One region of the Vagococcus martis genome, then DNA from elsewhere that is predicted to be linked to it. Evidence: predicted binding sites of a transcription regulator. Region 1 holds the regulator's gene; each other region holds the start of a gene.
What was found. Region 1 encodes CtsR, which represses protease genes until heat stress. Its sites were predicted from a motif close to TTGGTCAAAAAAGGTCAAANA; they were not measured.
Positions count from the first base shown of each region.

Region 2: a site for CtsR is predicted at 2,188-2,208, ahead of BW731_RS02595 (ATP-dependent Clp protease ATP-binding subunit). Genes of this name have one in related genera too.
Region 3: a site for CtsR is predicted at 3,252-3,272, ahead of clpB (ATP-dependent chaperone ClpB). Genes of this name have one in related genera too.
Region 4: a site for CtsR is predicted at 4,288-4,308, ahead of clpP (ATP-dependent Clp endopeptidase proteolytic subunit ClpP). Genes of this name have one in related genera too.

Region 1 covers NZ_MVAB01000001.1:1,320,701-1,326,108, forward strand. The annotation lists tRNA gene BW731_RS06465 (tRNA-His) at 1-64, shown strand, start outside; tRNA gene BW731_RS06470 (tRNA-Gln) at 75-146, shown strand; tRNA gene BW731_RS06475 (tRNA-Cys) at 157-227, shown strand; tRNA gene BW731_RS06480 (tRNA-Leu) at 236-319, shown strand; gene BW731_RS06485 (transposase) at 427-1,014, shown strand; partial or broken gene BW731_RS13070 (transposase) at 1,073-1,195, shown strand; gene BW731_RS06490 (CtsR family transcriptional regulator) at 1,458-1,937, shown strand; gene BW731_RS06495 (ATP-dependent Clp protease ATP-binding subunit) at 1,934-4,390, shown strand; partial or broken gene BW731_RS06500 (peptidase U32 family protein) at 4,504-5,408, shown strand, end outside.
Region 2 covers NZ_MVAB01000001.1:526,125-531,532, reverse strand. The annotation lists gene BW731_RS02595 (ATP-dependent Clp protease ATP-binding subunit) at 1-2,150, opposite strand, end outside; gene BW731_RS02590 (phosphocarrier protein HPr) at 2,585-2,851, shown strand; gene ptsP (phosphoenolpyruvate--protein phosphotransferase) at 2,851-4,572, shown strand; gene BW731_RS02580 (glycosyltransferase family 4 protein) at 4,743-5,408, shown strand, end outside.
Region 3 covers NZ_MVAB01000001.1:2,354,732-2,360,139, forward strand. The annotation lists gene BW731_RS11425 (tRNA (adenine(22)-N(1))-methyltransferase) at 49-750, shown strand; gene BW731_RS11430 (Nif3-like dinuclear metal center hexameric protein) at 747-1,865, shown strand; gene pepT (peptidase T) at 1,879-3,114, shown strand; gene clpB (ATP-dependent chaperone ClpB) at 3,317-5,408, shown strand, end outside.
Region 4 covers NZ_MVAB01000001.1:2,160,632-2,166,039, forward strand. The annotation lists gene BW731_RS10540 (ABC transporter ATP-binding protein) at 1-574, shown strand, start outside; gene BW731_RS10545 (response regulator transcription factor) at 799-1,488, shown strand; gene BW731_RS10550 (HAMP domain-containing sensor histidine kinase) at 1,548-3,029, shown strand; gene BW731_RS10555 (thioredoxin domain-containing protein) at 3,091-3,603, opposite strand; gene clpP (ATP-dependent Clp endopeptidase proteolytic subunit ClpP) at 3,616-4,209, opposite strand; tRNA gene BW731_RS10565 (tRNA-Arg) at 4,388-4,459, opposite strand; gene rpoN (RNA polymerase factor sigma-54) at 4,522-5,408, shown strand, end outside.

The DNA.
Region 1 (5,408 bases):
GCGAAGTGGTTAACGCACCGGATTGTGGCTCCGGCATTCGTGGGTTCGATTCCCATCAGTCGCCTTTTTATTATTGGGCTATAGCCAAGCGGTAAGGCAACGGACTTTGACTCCGTCACTCGTTGGTTCGAATCCAGCTAGCCCAGTTTGTTTAAAGGCGGTATAGCCAAGTGGTAAGGCAGAGGTCTGCAAAACCTTTATCATCGGTTCAAATCCGGTTACCGCCTCTTGTTTTGCCGGCGTGGCGGAATTGGCAGACGCGCTGGACTCAAAATCCAGTGCCCTCACGGGCGTGCCGGTTCGACCCCGGCCGCCGGTATATCGGTTGATACAGTTGACACCATCGTATTTTGTGATGGTGTATTTTTAATAGGTTACAAAATAGGGGCTGTACACTAAATCGTGTTGATAGATTAAATTCTATCAATGCGATTTTTTGTTTTAGGCATAGAAAAAGGGGCATTCTTAGATGATTCTCTTATTTTTAATGAGGATTGGTTGTCTCGCGAAGCGAGAAACAACCGCTCAGTTAACATGATTACAGGAAGATTAGTGAATAAGGATAAGCAATGCAAGAAATGTGGATTTTATCAATTCGTTAAAAATGGAACGTATCAAACCATTAGTCAATTGCCTGAAGTTGAACGTCGCCCAACTTATCTGAAACTTCACAGAGCACGTTACCTTTGTAGAAACTGTGGATCAACTTTCAGTGCTTCTACTTCTCTAGTAGATGACTATTCTCAAATTTCTAAACAGCTTAAATACCAAATTGCTTTTGACTTAGCTGGAATGAGCTTTATTTGTGCTGATGCGACATCTAAAAAAATAATCGATATCTTACCTGATAAAGGATTACATAAGTTGGTTTCTTACTTTATGAAGTATTCCAGAAAATCACGTTTAAAAGTAAGATTTTTGGTCATGGACATGAATGCAAGTTACGGTCAACTATTAAAAACAGTCTTTCCAAACGCCATAATCAAGAGGAAGGAAAGCGGTATCGAAGATTAAAGCGTTATTGGAAACTCCTTTTATTGGTAAATTCTCCCAAGGAATTATGAATGCCTTTAAATACTACTATTCAAATGGTTTCTTAGAAGGCATTAACAATAAAATTAAAGTGATTAAACGTGTGGCCTATGGCTATCGAAACTTTCTACTATTCAAACGACGTATCTTTTTGATTCAAAATCAAGTTTTTCAGGTTAAATAAAAAAGCGAGAGAATTTCTTCCCTCACTTCAATTAATTCTATTTTATTTTTGATACTTTTTCATCAATATTATTGTCCATCAACACGATTTGATATAGAGTCGATTTTTTTAGTTGTCTAGCTTAATTTTAAAATTGGTGAATAATAGAATTTATATAAATCGTATTATTATAAATATCGATAAATTTTTAGTATAATAAAGGTCAATATAAGTCAATTGGATAGTAAGGGGTGGTAATCTAATGGAGAATAAAAACATGTCAGATATTATAGAAGAACATCTAAAAGAATTGTTGGCCAATGAAGATATTATAGAAATTAAACGAGCGGAACTTGCTAATCAGTTTAATTGCGTCCCTTCGCAAATCAATTACGTGATAAATACGAGATTCACGATTCCAAAAGGATATAGAGTAGAAAGTAAGCGTGGCGGTGGTGGTTATATTCGAATTGTTAAGGTGAAATTAATTCAATATAAAACTAAATTGTGTGAAGAAATACCTGAGATGATTAGTAATGGTTTGACAGAAAGTGAGGCATTTGCTATTTTAAATGAACTACATGATAATGATATTATTACGTTACGTGAAAGGCATTTGTTGCAAGCAGCCTTTAAATTAAATGGGATTAGCCGTTCTTCTGAAGAAAGACTGTTAAGATCTAATATGATGATTGCTATTATAGAGCGTTTAACATATAAAGAAAGAGAGGAACTTAGATGAGCGAATTATTTACGAAACGTGCAAATGATGTTCTGGAATTGGCACAAGAAAGTGCTAGATATTTTAAGCATGATACTGTGGGAACAGAGGATCTCTTATTAGGATTAGTTAAAGAGCCAAGAGGAGTTGGGGGTAAAGCAATTAGAAAATTAAATATAGATGAAGAAGTTATATTTGAGGAGATTGAGCAGGTTGTTCAATATGGTAGCTATAAAACGAAAAAAGGTCAGCTTTTACCATATTCACCTAGGGCAAAGGATGTGTTAGCTTTTGCTGGAGAAGAGGCAAAACGACTAGGAGCACCCAGTATTGGTACTGAGCACATTTTACTTGCTTTAATTAGAGAAGATACCTTGCTATCAGCACGTATTCTACAGAACTTTACGGTAGATTTAAAAAAATTACGCAAAGATATTTTAAAAAGAGTTGGTATTAATGAAAATAGTAAGAATGGAAAATCTCGAAAATCAGCAAAATCACTAACAAATGAAGGAACACCAACGCTGGAATCACTCGCTAGAGATTTAACTCAAAGTGCTAGAGAAAAACGATTGGATCCGTTAGTTGGCCGAGATACCGAAGTGGAAAGACTGATCCAAATATTGAGTCGTCGTACCAAAAATAACCCGGTTTTAGTTGGAGACCCAGGTGTAGGTAAAACGGCAATTGCTGAAGGATTAGCACAACGCATTGTTGCGGCAAATGTTCCAAAAGATATGCGAAATAAACGAGTGATGATGCTTGATATGGGAGCAGTAGTTGCAGGAACAAAATATCGTGGTGAATTTGAAGATCGTATGAAAAAATTAGTGGATGAAATTTATCATGACGGCGAAGTTATTTTGTTTATTGATGAATTACATACATTGATTGGCGCTGGTGGAGCGGAAGGTGCGATTGATGCGTCTAATATTTTAAAACCAGCTCTTGCTCGTGGTGAATTACAAACAATAGGGGCTACAACATTAGATGAATATCAAAAATATATTGAAAAAGATCCTGCATTAGAAAGACGTTTTGCTAAAATTTTAGTGGATGAACCAAATGAAGAAGAAACAATTGATATTTTATCAGGGTTAAAAGCACAATATGAAGAGCATCATCAAGTAGCGATTACAGAAGAAGCTATTGAAGCAGCTGTAAAACTATCTATTCGTTACATAAATGACCGTCAACTTCCTGATAAAGCTATTGATTTAATAGATGAAGCAGCTGCTAAAGTGCGTTTGAATCAGGCGGAAAAACCATCTCCAATAGTGAAACAGCAACAGGTATTAGCTGATATTTATAAGCAAAAAGAAGAAGCAATTATCTCACAAAATTTTGCCGAAGTGGTTGAAATTCGAGAGATAGAAAAGAAAGCCTTAAAAAAATTAGCAAAATTAGTTGAAAAACAAGAAAAAGAATCAGCCGGTTATATACAAAAAGTGACCGAAGAAGATATCGAATCTGTCATTTCTCAATGGACTGGTATTCCTTTAACACAGTTAGAGAAAAAAGAGAGTGAACGATTACTTGATTTGGAAAAGGTCATGCATGAACGTGTTGTCGGTCAAGAAGAGGCTGTAGAATCTGTCTCACGTGCCATTCGACGTGCGAGAAGTGGATTGAAGAGTCCTAATCGTCCAATTGGGTCATTTATGTTTTTAGGGCCAACAGGTGTTGGGAAAACAGAACTAGCTAAAACAATTGCTGAAGTGATGTTTGGTTCAGAAGATGCCCTGATTCGAGTGGATATGTCTGAGTTTATGGAAAAACATAGTACAAGCCGTTTAGTCGGCTCACCCCCAGGATATGTTGGTTATGATGAAGGTGGTCAATTGACTGAGCGAATTCGTCAAAAACCATATTCTGTTGTGCTACTTGATGAGGTGGAAAAAGCCCATCCTGATGTGTTTAATGTGTTGTTACAAGTATTAGATGATGGGCATTTAACTGATGCCAAAGGTCGTAAAGTAGATTTTAAAAATACGATTATTATCATGACATCAAATATCGGTGCTACTTCTTTACGAGATGAAAAGACTGTTGGATTTGGTGTAGCAGATGAAACCAAAGATTATAAAGCGATGAAATCTCGTATATTAGAAGAATTGAAAAAATCATTTAGACCTGAGTTCTTAAATCGTGTAGATGAAGTGGTTGTGTTCCATTCACTAAATAAAGAACAACTACATGATATCGTGAAGATCATGTCTAAAGATGTGGTTGAGAGATTAAAAGAACAAGATATTACATTAAAATTAACTCCAGCAGCTATTGATGTTATCAGTAGTGAAGGGTTTGATCCGGAATACGGAGCTCGTCCAATTCGTCGTGCTTTGCAAAAAGAAGTCGAAGATAGACTTAGTGAATTACTCTTGTCTGGTGAGCTTCAAACAGGAGATATAGTGACTCTTGGCGCATCAAAAGGGAAAATTAATACAAAAGTAAAAAAGATAGAAAAAGTGTAACGAACAAGCGTTAGTTAGTTAAATAACTAGCGCTTTTACCTTGTGAAAGATTGCGATTTATCTATGCAATATGGTAGGATAAAAAGTGTTTATAAAGGATAGGAGTGTCTAGAATGATAGAGATAAGTACGACAGTGGACTCATTAGAACAGGCACGTCAACTGGTCGAATTAGATATTGATGTAATTTGTTTTGGAGAAGAAGAATTTGGGTTGAGATTACCTCATTATTTCACAAGAGAAGAAATGACTGAATTGGTTCAATTAGCTCATAGTAAAGGAAAAAAGCTCGTGTTGCGGTGAGTGCGATTATGCATCCAGATAAAATGGAGCGTATTCCTGAATATTTGGGTTTTTTAGAGTCAATTGGAGTAGATGATATTATTGTAGGCGATCCTGGTGTGATTTATGTGTTACGACGAGATGGATATAAACTACCTTATGTATATAATGCTGAAACAATGGTGACTAGTTCAAGGCAAGTAAACTTTTGGGCCAAACGTGGTGCAACTGGTGCAATTTTAGCTAGAGAAATTCCGTTTGAGGAGTTGCAACAAATTGCCAAAGATACGCAAGTCTTTACTGAAGTTTTAGTGTATGGTGCGACGTGTATCCATCACTCAAAACGCCCATTGATTACAAATTATTTTAATTTTACGAAGCAACAAGACAATGTTTCTAAAGAAGATGGGTTGTTTATATCTGAACCTAAAGATGAAGAAACGCATTATTCTATTTTCGAGGATAAGCATGGGACACACATTTATGCCACAAATGATGTAGACTTAATGTTTGAATTAAAAGAATTATATGATGCTGGTTTAAGACATTGGAAATTAGATGGGATGTACACTCCTGGGGAAGATTTTGTGAGTATTGTTTCAAGTTTTATTATAGCTAAAAAAGCGTTGGTTGAAGACACTTGGACACAGGATTTGGCAAAATCACTACAAAAAACGATTATGGAACATCATCCAAAAGGAAGAAGTTTGGATACTGGCTTTTATTATTTAGATCCT
Region 2 (5,408 bases), 790 kb from region 1:
TTTTCAGTTATGGTAATTTTATCATCAACTAAGTTGGCAGATAATACTTTTGCAGAAGGGTTATCTAAATAACAATCAGCAATACCATCTTCAATATATTCTTGAATCGTACGTCTAAGAGGTCTTGCACCCATACTTGCATCATAACCAAGTTCAACTAATTTCTCTTTTGTTTCTTCAGTCGTATTAATATGAATACCTTGTTCTTGTAATTTTATGTTTATTTCATCAAGCATTAATGACACAATAGACAACAGATTTTCTTTACTCAATGGCTTAAATTCGATAATTCCATCAAATCGATTTAGAAATTCTGGTTTAAAGTAATGAGTTAACTGGTTTAGAACTGATTGAGTCGTCCCTTCTTTGATAGCACCAAATCCAACACTTGCTTCAACATTTTGAGTTCCAGCATTGCTTGTCATGATTATCAAAGTATCTTTAAAACTAACAGTTCTACCTTTCGCATCTGTAAGTCGTCCATCTTCAAGGATTTGAAGGAATAGATGTAAAACATCTGGGTGGGCTTTTTCGACTTCATCTAATAGAATTAAACTATAGGGATTTCTTCTCACTCTTTCAGTTAATTGCCCTGCTTCATTGTAACCAACATAACCAGGTGGCGAACCAATTAATTTAGACACACTATGTTTTTCCATGTATTCACTCATATCAAAACGAACCATGTTAGATTCATGCCCAAACAACTCTGTCGCTAGTTGTTTTGCTAGCTCAGTTTTACCAACACCAGTCGGTCCAACAAAAAGAAATGAACCAATCGGACGATTTTTATTTCCTAAACCAATTCGATTTCGTCTAATAGCACGTGATACTTTATCAATGGCATCATCTTGTCCAATGACATGTTTTTTCAAATCACTTGCTAAATGTTTCATTTGTTGTTGCTCTGTTTCTTTTAATTTACCAACCGGAATTCCTGTCATGATTTCCACGGTTTCTTCCATATCGTTTATTGTGACAGTAGGCATACTGTCTTCAGATACTTGATGAATTTTCAAGTCTTCCAATTTTTTGATTTGATCACGGTAATAAGCCGCTTTTTCAAAATCCTCTTCTTCTGAAGCAATTTGTTTGTTAGCTTCAGCTCGTGCAATTCTAGAATTTAGAACTTTTGGATCAATAGAAGGAATGGTTAAATTTTTCTTAGAACCTGTTTCATCTAGTAAGTCGATCGCTTTATCAGGTAAATGTCTGTCTTGTATAAAACGACTAGATAAGTGTACAGCCCCCTCGATGGCTTCATCTGTATATTTTACATGATGGTAGTTTTCATATTTTTCTTGAATACCTTTTAATATATGAATGGTTTCTTCAATGGTAGGTTCATCAACTTTTACAGGTTGTAAACGTCGTTCAAGTGCTGCATCTTTTTCGATGATACGATATTCATTAAATGTTGTTGCTCCAACTAATTGTAATTCACCACGAGCTAAGGCTGGTTTTAAGATATTACCAGCATCCATGGAGCCATCGTTGACTGATCCTGCTCCAACAATTTCATGGATTTCATCAATAAATAAAATGACATTCTTTTGTTCTTTTAGTTCAGTAATCAGTTGTTTCATACGTTCTTCAAACTGGCCTCTAACACCTGTTCCTTGAACAAGTGACACAACATCAAGACGAATGACTTCTTTATTCTCTAATTTTTGCGGGACGTCTCCAGTCACAATACTTAAAGCGAGACCTTCAACTACGGCTGTTTTACCAACACCAGGTTCACCAATAAGTACTGGATTGTTTTTAGTTCGTCTATTTAATATTTCGATTACACGTTTTATTTCAGCATCTCGACCGATGACCGGATCAATTTTTCCATCACGAGCAAGTTGTGTTAGGTTTTCCCCGTATTCTACAAGGATAGAAGAATTTCCACCACCACCTTGTTGAGCTTGCATAGTTGGTTGTTGTGGTTGTTTCATTGATTGTTGGGCTAACTGTTTGAAAAAATCATTTAATTGACCAAAACCATAAGGATCTTGAGCAAATTTTTCTCGATTCATTTGATCTTCTTGAGATTTTAAGTCACGATAACATTGTTGGCATAAATCTATTTGTTGTTTCTCTCCATTAACTGATGCGTGTAAGTGAATTGTCGCATCATTCTTTTTACAGTTTTTACATATCATAGGCAAATCCTCCTCTAATCAAATGATTTACCAAAACAGTTTGACCTGTTTTGACCTTATGATTATTATATAATTTTTGAATATAAGAAGCAAAAATTATGCTCTTTTTATTGATTGAAAAGTCGTAACATTCGTTGAAAATCACTTGTAACAAAAAACGTTTTTTTAACATAAAGTTTGAAATTGCGATTTAGTACACAAAAAATGGAATATATCAAAATAATTATGAATTAAATTCGAATTATTTTCTGAAATGGAGATGAAAAGTTTATAAAAGCTTTTTAAAGTTCTATAGAGAACATGGGAAAAAAGTTGTAAGTAATAGAAAAACATGGTATTCTTTATCATTGAAAGGGTTATTTTTTTAGGACAATTTTTGTTTAAATAAATAATCCATCATAAAAATTTTTCACATGACAAAGGAGAAGATAATTATGGAAAAAAAAGAATTTCACGTAGTAGCAGATACAGGTATTCACGCTAGACCAGCAACTTTATTGGTGCAAACAGCTAGCAAATTTAGTTCAGATGTTAACTTAGAATATAAAGGTAAATCTGTAAACTTAAAATCAATCATGGGTGTCATGTCTTTAGGTGTTGGCCAAGGTGCTGATGTTACAATTACAGCTGAAGGTGCTGACGAAGCAGACGCAATCGCAGCTATCGAAGAAACAATGAAAAAAGAAGGGCTATCTGAATAATGACTAAACAATTGAAAGGTATTGCAGTTAGTGATGGTATCGCAGTTGCTAAAGCATATCTTTTAGTTGAGCCGGATTTATCATTTGAAAAACGTTCAGTTGAAAACGTTGAAGCCGAAGCAGCACGTCTTTCAGATGCTCTTAGTCAATCAACTAAAGATTTGCAAGCAATCAGAGACAAAGCGGTGAAAACTTTAGGTGAAGAAGAAGCACAAGTTTTTGATGCTCACTTAATGGTTTTATCTGACCCTGAATTAATCAGTGCAATTGAAGGAAATATCAAAGATAACAAAGTTAATGCTGAATCAGCATTAAAAGAAGTTACAGACATGTTTATTGGAATGTTTGAGGCTATGGAAGATAACCCTTACATGCAAGAAAGAGCTGCTGATATTCGTGACGTAACAAAACGTGTTATGAGTCATTTGTTAGGTGTTAAATTACCTGATTTAACAATGATTGACGAAGAAGTCATTATTGTTGCTGAAGATTTAACTCCAAGTGATACAGCACAATTAGATCGTAATTTTGTTCGTGCTTTTGTAACTAATATTGGTGGACGTACATCTCACTCTGCTATCATGGCTCGTTCTTTAGAAATCCCAGCGGTTGTTGGAACAAAAGAAATTACTGAGCATGTTGTAGAAGGTGACGTTTTAGCTGTTGACGGAAGTGAAGGAGACGTTATCGTTAACCCAACTGAAGCACAGGTTGCTGATTTTAAAGCAAAAGAAAAAGCATTCAATGAATTGAAAGCTGAATGGGACAAATTAAAACATGCTAAAACAGTGACAGCTGATGGCAAACATTTAGAATTAGCTGGAAACATCGGAACACCTAAAGATTTAGATGGTGTCTTGAGTCATGGCGGGGAAGCAGTTGGTTTATACCGTACTGAGTTCTTATACATGGATTCACCAGATTTTCCAACTGAAGATGAACAGTTCGAAGCATATAAAGCTGTCTTGGAAGGCATGAATGGTAAACCAGTTGTGGTTCGTACGATGGATATTGGTGGGGATAAAGAACTACCTTATTTGAAATTCCCTGAAGAGATGAACCCATTCCTAGGATACCGTGCTATCCGTATTTGTTTAGCTGAAGATCAAATGTTCCGTACACAATTACGTGCATTGCTACGTGCTTCTGTATATGGAAACTTACGTATTATGTTCCCAATGATCGCAACATTAGCTGAATTTAGAGAAGCTAAAGCGTTGCTTGAAGAAGAAAAAGCTAAATTAATTGCTGAAGGTGTTGAAGTTTCGGAAGATATCCAAGTTGGTATCATGATTGAAATTCCAGCAGCAGCAGTTATTGCTGATCGCTTCGCTAAAGAAGTTGACTTCTTCAGTATTGGAACAAATGACTTGATTCAATACACAATGGCTGCAGACCGTATGAACGAACGCGTGTCTTACTTATATCAACCATATAACCCTGCAATTTTACGTTTAATCAAAAACGTTATTGATTCAGCTCATGCTGAAGGTAAATGGGCTGGTATGTGTGGTGAGATGGCTGGAGATCAAACAGCTGTACCATTATTAGTTGGATTAGGTTTAGATGAATTTTCTATGAGTGCAACAAGTATCTTACGTACACGTAGTTTAATGAGTCGTCTTGATTCTAAGAAAATGGCAGAATTAGCTGAAAAAGCGATCACAGAATGTGATACTGCTGATGAAGTTGTTGCCTTAGTTGAAGAATATACTAAGTAATGTCATCTGAGAACTATAATTTACTGTTTTTAAACAGTAAATTATAGTTTTTTTTATTATTACGTGTTAAGATGTATAAAGATGTATAAATTTCGATATAAAATGAGTCTGTAGTATGATGCATTGTGATATTATTTTACGTATTATAGTAGATATTAGGAGTGGATTTTTTGTTAAGGATAAATATGTTTTCATCAGCTGATAAAGTGAAGGGACAGGGAGTTGGTAGTGCCTATACCGAGTTAGTTAATATGCTCAATAAACATTTTTCAACTGAATTTGATATTTCAATTAATAAATATAGTCAAGCAGATATTTCACACTATCATACTGTAGATCCACAATTTTATCTGTCTACTTTTCATAAAAAGAAACGTGGAATAACGATTGGGTATGTTCATTTTTTACCAGAAACATTGGAAGGTAGTTTAAATCTTTTCTCACCATTTAAAAAAATATTTGATTGGTATTTAATCAGCTTTTATGGGAAAATGGATCAATTAGTTGTTGTTAATCCAACATTTATTCCTAAGTTAGTAGCAGCTGGTTTAAAAGAAGAGCGAATTACTTATATTCCAAATTTTGTTTCAAACAAGAAATTTTATGAAGCAACACCTGAAGAAAAAAAATCTTGGCGAGAAAAATATAAGATAGCTGAGGATCGTCTAGTTATTTTAGGAACAGGTCAAATCCAACAAAGAAAAGGAATTGATGATTTTGTTCAATTAGCTATTGATAATCCAGATGTTCAATTTATTTGGGCGGGAGGCTTTTCTTTTGGAAAAATAACAGATGGATATGATCGCTATAAAAAAATATATGATAATCCGCCTGAT
Region 3 (5,408 bases), 1.0 Mb from region 1:
TCCGATTAGTGTTATAATAAGATTAATGACAAAAAGTGAGGCGAATATATGGATTATCAACAATTATCAAACCGTTTGGAAGCAGTAGCAAAGTTAGTACCACAGGGTAGTTTTTTAGCTGATATCGGCTCTGACCATGCTTATTTGCCTGCTCATTTAATATTAAATCATCAGATTACAGGAGCTATTGCCGGTGAAGTCGTCAAAGGTCCATATGAATCTGCTGAAAAATTAGTCAATGATTTATTACTGACAGATAAAATAGATGTTAGATTAGGAGATGGCTTGGAAGTCATCAAACCTTATGATAACGTGAGTGCTATCACGATTTGTGGGATGGGTGGCACATTAATTCGAGATATTTTAGAACGTGGTAAAAACAAAAACCGTTTAACCCGCAAAGAATTATTAATCTTACAACCAAACGTTGGCTCTCATGTCCTAAGACATTGGTTAGTTGAAAATCATTACATCATTCAAGACGAAAAAATATTGAGTGAAAATGATAAAACATACGAAATTATTGTCGCTGAAGCATCTGATAGAAAAGTAGAGCTAACTGAATCAGAAGAATTATTCGGTCCTGTTTTGATGAAAGAATCATCTGATGTGTTTAAAGCAAAATGGCAATTTGAATTAGAACAATATGAACGCGTAATAAATCAGTTGTCTCAATCTAAAACAAACCAAGATAAGAAAATAGCACAAATCAATCATCAGTGTGATTTAATCAAGGAGGTACTGTCGTGAAAATAACAGGAGCTGAATTTATTAAACAATTTGAATCAGTCGTACCACTAGAACTTGCTGAAGATAATGATCCAGTTGGGTTACATATTGGCACGCTTAATAAACCAATTAACCGCGTGATGATGACATTAGATGTTAGACCAGATGTGGTGCAAGAAGCGATTGATAAAAAGATTGATTTAATCGTGGCGAAACATCCGCCGATTTTTCGTCCAGTGAAGCGCTTGTTGGTCGATGATTTTCAAACTAAAATGTATGCTGACTTATTGAAACATGATATTGCGGTCTACGCAGCACACACAAATATGGATATTGTTGACAATGGGTTGAATGATTTATTTTGCGATATGTTGGGTATTGACGCAACGGATTATTTACGTCAAACTCACGAATATTTTTACCGTAAGTTAGTAGTTTATGTGCCGACAACTCATGCAGAGTCACTACGAGAAGCATTTGGTGAAGCAGGTATCGGTGCTTACCATGACTATGATTACACAAGTTTTTCATCTAGTGGAACTGGACGTTTCCGGCCACTAGAAAACACCAATCCAGCAATTGGTGTCAATCATGAATTAACCAGTGTTGAAGAAGAAAAAATTGAAGTGATGTTTTTACCGCAACAGTACCCAACAGTGTTGTCAATTATTAATGAGTATCACCCATATGAAGAGCCGATGTTTGATATTTTTCCATTAGAAAATATATCAAAAACATATGGTATCGGTCGTATCGGCACATTAGAGCACTCAATGAGCTTGCTTGATTTTGTCGAAAAAGTGAAGAAGACATTTGGCTTAAATGCCATTCGTTTAACGACTGATACAAAAGATAAACAAGTAAAAACAGTGGCTATTTGTGGTGGTAGTGGTGAGAAGTTTTATAAAGACGCCCTTAAAAAAGGTGCGGATGTCTATATTACCGGAGATGTGTATTATCATACGGCTCATGATATGATAGAAGAAGGGTTATCAGTGATTGACCCAGGACATTATATTGAGTCTGTTTGTAAAAAGTACTATGTCGAATTATTTAATCAATGGAAACAACAAAATGATTGGGATGTCACGTTTATCGAAAGTGACGTGAATACTAATCCATTTGAAATAATATAAGGGAGTGTCAATTATGTATACAAATTTAGTACCAAGATTTATCAAGTATGTTAAGACAGAAACAAGATCGGACGCAACAAGCAAGACAACACCATCAACACCAACTCAAATTGCATTTGCCAAAGAGTTGAAAAAAGAATTAGAAGAGATTGGGATGTCAGATGTATGCCATAACGAAGAAAATGGGTTTGTGATTGCCACTTTACCAAGCAATACGGATAAAGACGTGCGTAGCATTGGATTTATCGCGCATATGGATACAGCTGATTTTAACGCAGTTGGTGTGAACCCACAATTTGTAGAAAATTATGATGGTCAAAGTGATATTCCTTTAGACAAAGAAGGCAAGTTTAAATTAACCGTTAAAGATTTCCCTAACTTAGCTAACTACAAAGGTCAAACATTGATTACAACGGATGGTTCAACTCTTTTAGGTGCTGATGATAAATCAGGGATTGCTGAAATTATGACTGCTATGGAATATTTAGTGAATCATCCAGAAATTAAACACGGTAAAATCATGGTAGCGTTTGGTCCAGACGAAGAAATCGGTGTTGGAGCAGATAAATTTAATGTCGATGAATTCCCAGTAGACTTTGCTTATACGATGGATGGTGGTCCAGTTGGTGAATTACAATTTGAAACATTTAGTGCTGCTCAAGCCGAAATTTCAATTGAAGGTAAAAACGTTCACCCAGGTACAGCGAAAAATACCATGATTAATGCGTTACAAGTAGCCATTGACTTACATAACAAATTGCCACAAGATGAAGTCCCTGAAAAAACAGATGGTTATGAAGGATTCTTCCATTTATTACAATTAGATGGAGTGCCTGATGAAGCAACGATGACTTACATTATTCGTGATCATGATCGTGAAAAATTTGAAGCACGTAAAGAGTTAATTGAATCCATCGTAAAAGAATTTAACGATAACTTCGGTCAAGAACGTGTGTCATTATACTTATTTGATCAATATTACAATATGCGCGAAGTCATCGAAAAAGATATGAGTATCATTGATTTAGTAGATGAAGCAATGCGTAACTTAGATATTGAACCAAATAAAGCACCCGTACGTGGTGGAACAGACGGTTCTAAGATTTCTTACATGGGATTACCTACGCCAAATATTTTTGCTGGTGGGGAAAACATGCATGGACGTTTTGAATATGTGGCAGTTGAAAGCATGGAAAAAGCGACTAGCTTAATCGTAGAAATTGTTAAACTTAATGAAGAAAAAGCATAAATAGTTTGAAGACTCGGTGATAATCGAGTCTTTTTTATGTCTTTTGGTGGAAACTGTCGTTTTAAAAACCTAAAAAGTGTCGTTTCAATCACTTATATTTATTAGAATAAACTTATCAGTTTGACATTGAGTCTTTTTGTTTGACCTATTTTGACCTATGGTGTAAAATATATCTTGTAGTTAAGAATAAGGGGGTAATGATATGAATATAGAAAAAATGACTACGACATTGCAACAAGCAATCGCAGAAGCACAACAAGTTGCAATCACTCGAAAAAATCAAGAGATTGATATCGTCCACTTATGGAAAATATTTTTACAACCCAATCATTTTGCTAGAAATCTTTATGCAGGTATCGGTTTAGATGTCGATGCATTTGAAAGAGAAGTAGATAATGAATTAGATAAATTACCAACCGTTAGTGGAAATGTACAATATGGACAAAATTTAAGTCAAAACTTATTTAACTTATTACAAGAAGCAGATAAAATTAGAGAAACATTTAATGATGACTATTTGTCAACTGAAGTAGTGGTTTTAGCCTTAATGAAATTGAAAAATTTCAGTTTAACCCGTTTCTTAATGGCTCAAAAAGTCACAGAGGCTGAATTGACAGAACGTATTAAAGATTTGAGAGGAGGAGAACGTGTGACTAGTCAAAATCAAGAAGAACAATATGAAGCACTAGAAAAATACGGAACAAACCTTAATGAAGCAGTAAAATCTGGGAAACAAGACCCAATCATTGGGCGTGACGAAGAAATTCGTGATGTGATTCGTATTTTATCACGTAAAACAAAAAATAATCCAGTATTAATCGGTGAACCTGGTGTTGGTAAAACAGCCATCATCGAAGGATTAGCACAACGTATCGTGAAAAAAGACGTTCCTGAAAACTTAAAAAATAAAACCATCATCTCATTAGATATGGGATCATTGATTGCTGGGGCTAAATTCAGAGGTGAATTTGAAGAGCGTCTAAAAGCAGTCTTAAAAGAAGTCAAAAATAGCGATGGCGAAATTATTTTGTTCATCGATGAAATTCATACAATAGTAGGTGCGGGTAAAACAGAAGGTAGTATGGATGCCGGAAACTTACTTAAACCTATGCTTGCTCGTGGTGAGTTACATTGTATTGGGGCAACAACACTTGATGAGTACCGTGAATACATGGAAACCGACAAAGCCTTAGAAAGACGTTTCCAAAAAGTATTAGTGAAAGAACCAACTGTAGAAGACACTATTAGTATTCTACGTGGATTGAAAGAACGTTTTGAAATTCATCATGGGGTAAACATTCATGATAATGCGTTAGTCGCAGCAAGTACATTGTCTAACCGTTACATCACTGATCGTTACTTACCTGATAAAGCGATTGATTTAGTCGATGAAGCATGTGCGACTATTCGTGTGGAAATGAATTCTATGCCAACTGAATTAGACCAAGTAACCAGACGTTTAATGCAGTTAGAAATCGAAGAAGCGGCTCTTAAAAAAGAAGATGACGACGCAAGTAAAAAACGTTTAGATATTCTTCAAGGTGAATTGGCAGAATTAAGAGAAGAAGCCAATACACTAAAAATGCAATGGGAAACAGAAAAAGAAGAATTAAACAAAGTAAACGAAAAACGTTCTGAGTTAGATCAAGCTAGAACACAACTTGAAAACGCAGAAAGCAACTATGACTTAGAAGAAGCTGCTGTGTTACGTCATGGTACTATTCCAAAACTTGAAAAAGAGTTAAAAGACTTGGAAGAAAAAGAAAAACATGATGGCCGTATGGTACAAGAAGTTGTTACTGATAAAGAAATCGCCGTCGTAGTTGGTCGCTTGACAGGTATTCCAGTGAAACGACTTGAAGAAGGCGAAAGAGAAAAAATCTTACGCTTAAATGAAACACTACATAAACGTGTGATTGGTCAAGATGAAGCCGTTGATGCGGTATCTGACGCAGTGATTCGTTCTCGTGCTGGATTACAAGATCCTAATCGTCCACTTGGCTCATTCCTATTCTTAGGACCTACTGGTGTGGGTAAAACAGAATTAGCTAAATCATTAGCTGAAAACTTGTTTGATTCTGAAGACCATATGGTGCGTTTGGATATGAGTGAGTACATGGAAAAACATAGCGTGTCTCGTTTAGTCGGAGCTCCTCCTGGCTATGTTGGTTACGAAGAAGGCGGCCAATTAACAGAGGCAGTAAGAAGAAGTCCATACACTATTGTTTTACTTGATGAAATTGAAAAAGCTCATCCAGATGTGTTTAACATTTTACTTCAAGTATTGGATGATG
Region 4 (5,408 bases), 840 kb from region 1:
CTATGATGTTGATTCTGGTAGTATTACGATAGATGGCCGTGATATTCGTGGCGTGACATTAGATAGTTTACGTTCACATATCGGGATTGTTCTACAGGATTCTATTCTTTTTTCTGGCACAATTAAAGATAATATCAAGTTTGGAAAACCAAGTGCGTCAGATGAAGAAGTCATATTTGCTGCTAAACAAGCGAATATTCATGAATTCATTATGTCACTTGAAGATGGTTATGACACCCTTGTCAGTGATGAAAATAGTGTCTTCAGTGTGGGACAGAAACAATTAATTAGTATTGCTCGTACAATTATTACGAATCCAGATTTATTAATATTAGATGAGGCGACAAGTAATGTTGATACCGTGACTGAAAGTCGGATTCAAAAAGCAATGGAAACTGTCATAAATGGTCGGACTAGTTTTGTTATTGCCCATAGGTTAAAGACAATCCTAGATGCAGACTTTATTGTGGTATTGAATCAAGGTGAAATTATAGAAGTTGGTACGCATGATACTCTGATAAATGAAGGTGGATTTTACGCGGAATTGTATCACAATCAATTTGTCTTTGAATAGAAAACAAAAGAACAATCTGTTACAGGTTGTTCTTTTTAAAGAAAATCGTTCAATTAACATATCTTTTTGATTAAATAAAATAATGATAATAGGCATCTACCCTATAATATTATTGAGTTTATAAAAATTATGACATAATTATAATAGATTTTTAATCAAAATATCGTTATAATGAGTGAGACTATGAAGAAATATATAAGTATACGAGAAAGGCATGTGTGTTTATGTCAAATAGGATTTTGATAATTGAAGATGAAAAAAATTTAGCTCGCTTTGTGGAATTGGAGTTAAAGCATGAAAAATATGAAACAGAAGTTCATTATAATGGACGTACCGGATTAGAGGCAGCGTTATCACAAGATTGGGATGCGATTTTATTAGATTTAATGTTACCTGAGTTAAATGGTTTAGAAGTCTGTCGTCGAATTCGTCAGGTGAAAAATACGCCTATTATTATGATGACAGCAAGAGATTCGGTCATTGATAGAGTATCTGGTTTAGATCACGGAGCAGATGACTATATTGTTAAACCATTTGCTATAGAAGAGTTATTAGCACGATTGCGAGCATTACTTCGCCGAATCGATATCGAAGGTGATAAAAATGTGACGAAACAAACGACATTATCTTATCGAAACTTAACAATTGAAAAAGAAAATAGGGTGGTTCGCCGAGGTGACGATATCATTGAACTAACTAAAAGAGAATACGAATTATTACTTATTTTAATGGAAAATGTTAATGTTGTACTTTCTAGAGATGTACTATTAAATAAAGTATGGGGCTATGAAATTGAAGTGGAAACAAATGTTGTAGATGTCTACATTCGTTATTTAAGAAATAAAATTGATGTTCCAGGAGAAGATAGTTATATCCAAACTGTTCGTGGAACTGGGTATGTAATGAGATCGTGATAAATAAGCTTAAAAGGAAATTTAATTGGCCCGCTAAATTTTCTTGGAAATCAATTACGTTGAAATGGACCATTCTAACATCATTAGTGATATCAATTTTATTTGCTGTGTTTGCAGTCATTTCGTATCAAATTAGTTCAAGATTAATGATTCAGCAAGAAGAGTTAACCTTTAATCGGACAATATCTGAGGTAACTAGCCGATTATCTAGAGGAACAGAGCCATTAAGTTTTAATAGCTCTGTTTTTTATCTGAAAGAATCGACCGGTGAATATGTTGGTGACAGTTATTACGGAGCCAGTACGTTAGAGTCTACTATGATGAATTTAAATAGCTTTATTTCTGAACTTTCAAGACCAGAAATGGATTTAAAAGTTTATAATACTGACGGTAATTTAGTTTTTGAAACAAAAAATCGCTATGTACCCTTTGATAAGTCGACTCAATCTGAAACAACAATTAGAACCTATGAATACGTTACAGGTTTGGTTTTACTAAAGCCAGTTTACTCTGATCAAACGGGGAAGTTAATCGGTTATGCACAAGGCTTTTATGATTTAGGTTTTTATTATAAATATCGACAACAATTATTACAAAATTTAGTAATTATAGGATTATTTGGTTTATTAGTCAGTGTGATGGTGAGCTTTTTATTATCAAGCTATTTTACCAGCCCTCTTAGGAAAATGGTAAGAACGCTAAATAATATTGAAACGGCACATAAGACTGGTCTTCGAATGCCAGTACCAAAATCAAATGATGAAATTTATGATTTAGCAAAAGCTTTTAATGATATGATTGAACGTATGGAACGATTTATTACGCAACAACAACAATTTGTTGAAGATGTGTCACATGAGTTAAGAACGCCTGTAGCTGTGATTGAAGGCCATCTGAATCTGTTGAATCGTTGGGGGAAAGATGACCCTGAAGTATTGGAAGAGTCTTTGAGTGCCTCACTACAAGAAATCACTCGTATGAAAAGTTTGGTACAAGAGATGCTTGATTTATCAAGAGCTGAGCAATCTGAGTTTCATTATAAAAATGAAACGTGCTTAGCAAAAGAAACAATCCAAACAACTGTAAGCAATTTTCAAATGCTTTACCCTGAATTTGTTTTTAATTTAGATGACGATGATTTAGATAATTCGGTTGAAATTAAGATGTATCGTAATCACTTTGAACAAATACTGATTATTTTATTAGATAATGCAGTGAAATATTCACGAGATAGAAAAGAAGTGATTATTTCAGCATCAAAATCTTATCAATATGTTGACTTAATGATTCAAGATTTTGGTGAGGGGATTTCTGAAGAGGAAATCGAAAAAGTGTTTAACCGCTTTTACCGAGTGGATAAAGCAAGAGCAAGACACACGGGTGGTAATGGCTTAGGTTTATCTATAGCTCAACAGCTTATTGAAAATTACAATGGGACAATTAATGTGAAAAGTCACGTCAATTTAGGTACGGCATTTTATTTATCTATTCCATATGTAGTCAAACAAAAAAATCCACAAATACCAACTGTTACAGAATAAAAAAGTATCTATCGAGATCTGCTATTAAAAGCGAGATTAAGATAGATACTTTTTATTTTAATTATCGTAATAAAGAAAGAAAATCGTCATTGGATATTTTTTGATCAAAATCAAAATCATCAACAATTAAAGTTGGAACAAAGTGCACATCGGCGTTTGCAGCTTCTTCTACAATATCTTGTAGCATTTTTTGATTATCTTGTTTGATTAACCCAAGTGTTTCCTCAGCAAATTCTCGTACTTCTTCTTGTGTGCTGAGAGATCCCCATTGACTTTGTGAATTATAGATATCTGTGATAACTTTAATTGCTTGTTCATTTGCTGGCACGTACTCATGCATCACATTGCCTAATGATAAACTAGCAGAATCTTTATTAAAAAGTTTAATCACGTAATGCAGATTTTCGCTGTTCACTTCTTTTGAGATTAAATCTAATTTTTCATCCCACCATTGTTTACAAAACGGGCAACGTAGATTAACAAATTCAAACAATAAATTTGGTGCATCAGCTTTACCAATTTTGATTCCAACAGAGCTAGTTACTTTTGTTGGATCGATTTTTTTTGTACCCATTGACTCATCTCCTTATTTTAAGGCAGCACTGTTAACCATTACTTCATCAATTAAGCCGTATTTTTTTGCTTCCTCAGCTGACATAAAGTTATCACGATCAGTATCTTGTTCGATGATGTCTAGTGGTTGACCTGTGTTTTCAGCTAAGATTTTATTTAATCTCTCACGCGTATTTAAAATATGGCGTGCTGCAATTTCGATTTCTGTCGCTTGCCCTTGAGCTCCTCCCAGAGGTTGATGAATCATGATTTCTGCGTTTGGTAATGCAAATCGTTTCCCTTTTGTTCCAGATGACAGTAGAAAACTTCCCATTGAGGCTGCCATACCTAAAACAATGGTCTGGATATCAGATTTGACAAAGTTCATTGTGTCGTAAATTGCAAGGCCAGCAGAGACACTTCCTCCAGGTGAGTTAATGTAGAGGTAAATATCTTTTTCTGGATCTTGGGCATCTAAAAATAATAATTGTGCAATAACACTATTTGCAACGTTATCATCAATAGGTCCGCTTAACATAATAATACGATCTTTTAGTAAACGAGAATAAATGTCATAAGCACGTTCACCTCTAGCAGATTGTTCGATAACTGTTGGTATTAAATTCATATAAATTCCTCCTAATAGTAACGCTACTAGACATATTTTAACATACTCTTTTTAATCTACCTAGAATTTAGCGTAAAAAAGGTCAATAAAGGTCAAAAAATTAAAAAGTAAAGAAAAAGGACATTCGTCCCCTAAATATTATGCTAAAATATGATATACTTTTCTTAAAAGAAAGTAACACGCCCTAAGGGAATCGAACCCCCGTCTCAAGAACCGGAATCTTGCGTGATATCCACTACACTAAGGGCGCATCTACTTGTATTAGTTTACCAAAAATATCTTAAATAGCAAGATGAAAAGGAGGAAAAGGTTATGAAGTTTACCCAAAATTTTCGACAAGGTCAAGCTCAGGTTCAAACCCAAAAATTATCTATGACCCAACAACTTCAACAATCTATTAAGATGTTACAGTTTGGTACTGATGACCTCCTGTCTTTCTTAAATGATAAAATGTTAGAAAATCCGCTAATTGATGTATCCGTTTCCGATATGGATACTCAGTATTTAGAAAGCAGTCACTATAATAGGTCGCAAGACAACGATAAAACAGATTGGATAAATCAAATACCAGAAAACGAGCAATCGCTATTTCATTATTTGATTGAGCAAATTCATCTTAATTATCGAGATACCCAACTTAGAAAAATAAGTTTATTTCTAATTGAGTTCATAGATACGAATGGTTATTTGACAATTTCTATAGAAGAAGCGATGGCTATAAATCATGTCAGTTATATTGAAGTGTTAGATGCTTTGACGTTAATACAGATGTTAGAACCTGCAGGAGTTGGAGCGAGAAATTTACAAGAGTGTTTAATGCTGCAAACAGAGCGAGATGATGAAGCACCTAATCAAGCTTACCTAGTATTAGAAGAATATTTTGATGATTTAGCAAATAGAAAATGGCAACGAATTGAAAAAAAATTAGGCCTATCATTAAAAGAAATACAAGAAATATTTGATTATATTCAAAAGTTGCATCCAAATCCCGGAGCAATATTTAGTAATGATGAGAACAGTTTGATTTATCCAGATTTAGTTGTAAAAGTAGATAAAGAAACAGATACTATTACTATTTCATCTACTAAAGTAGGACAGCCAGAAGTCAACTTTCAATCAAAATACTTTGAACGAATGTTGCGACAAGGTGGCACAGAGGTAGAAAAATATTTAAATGAAAAAAAAGCAGAATACGACTG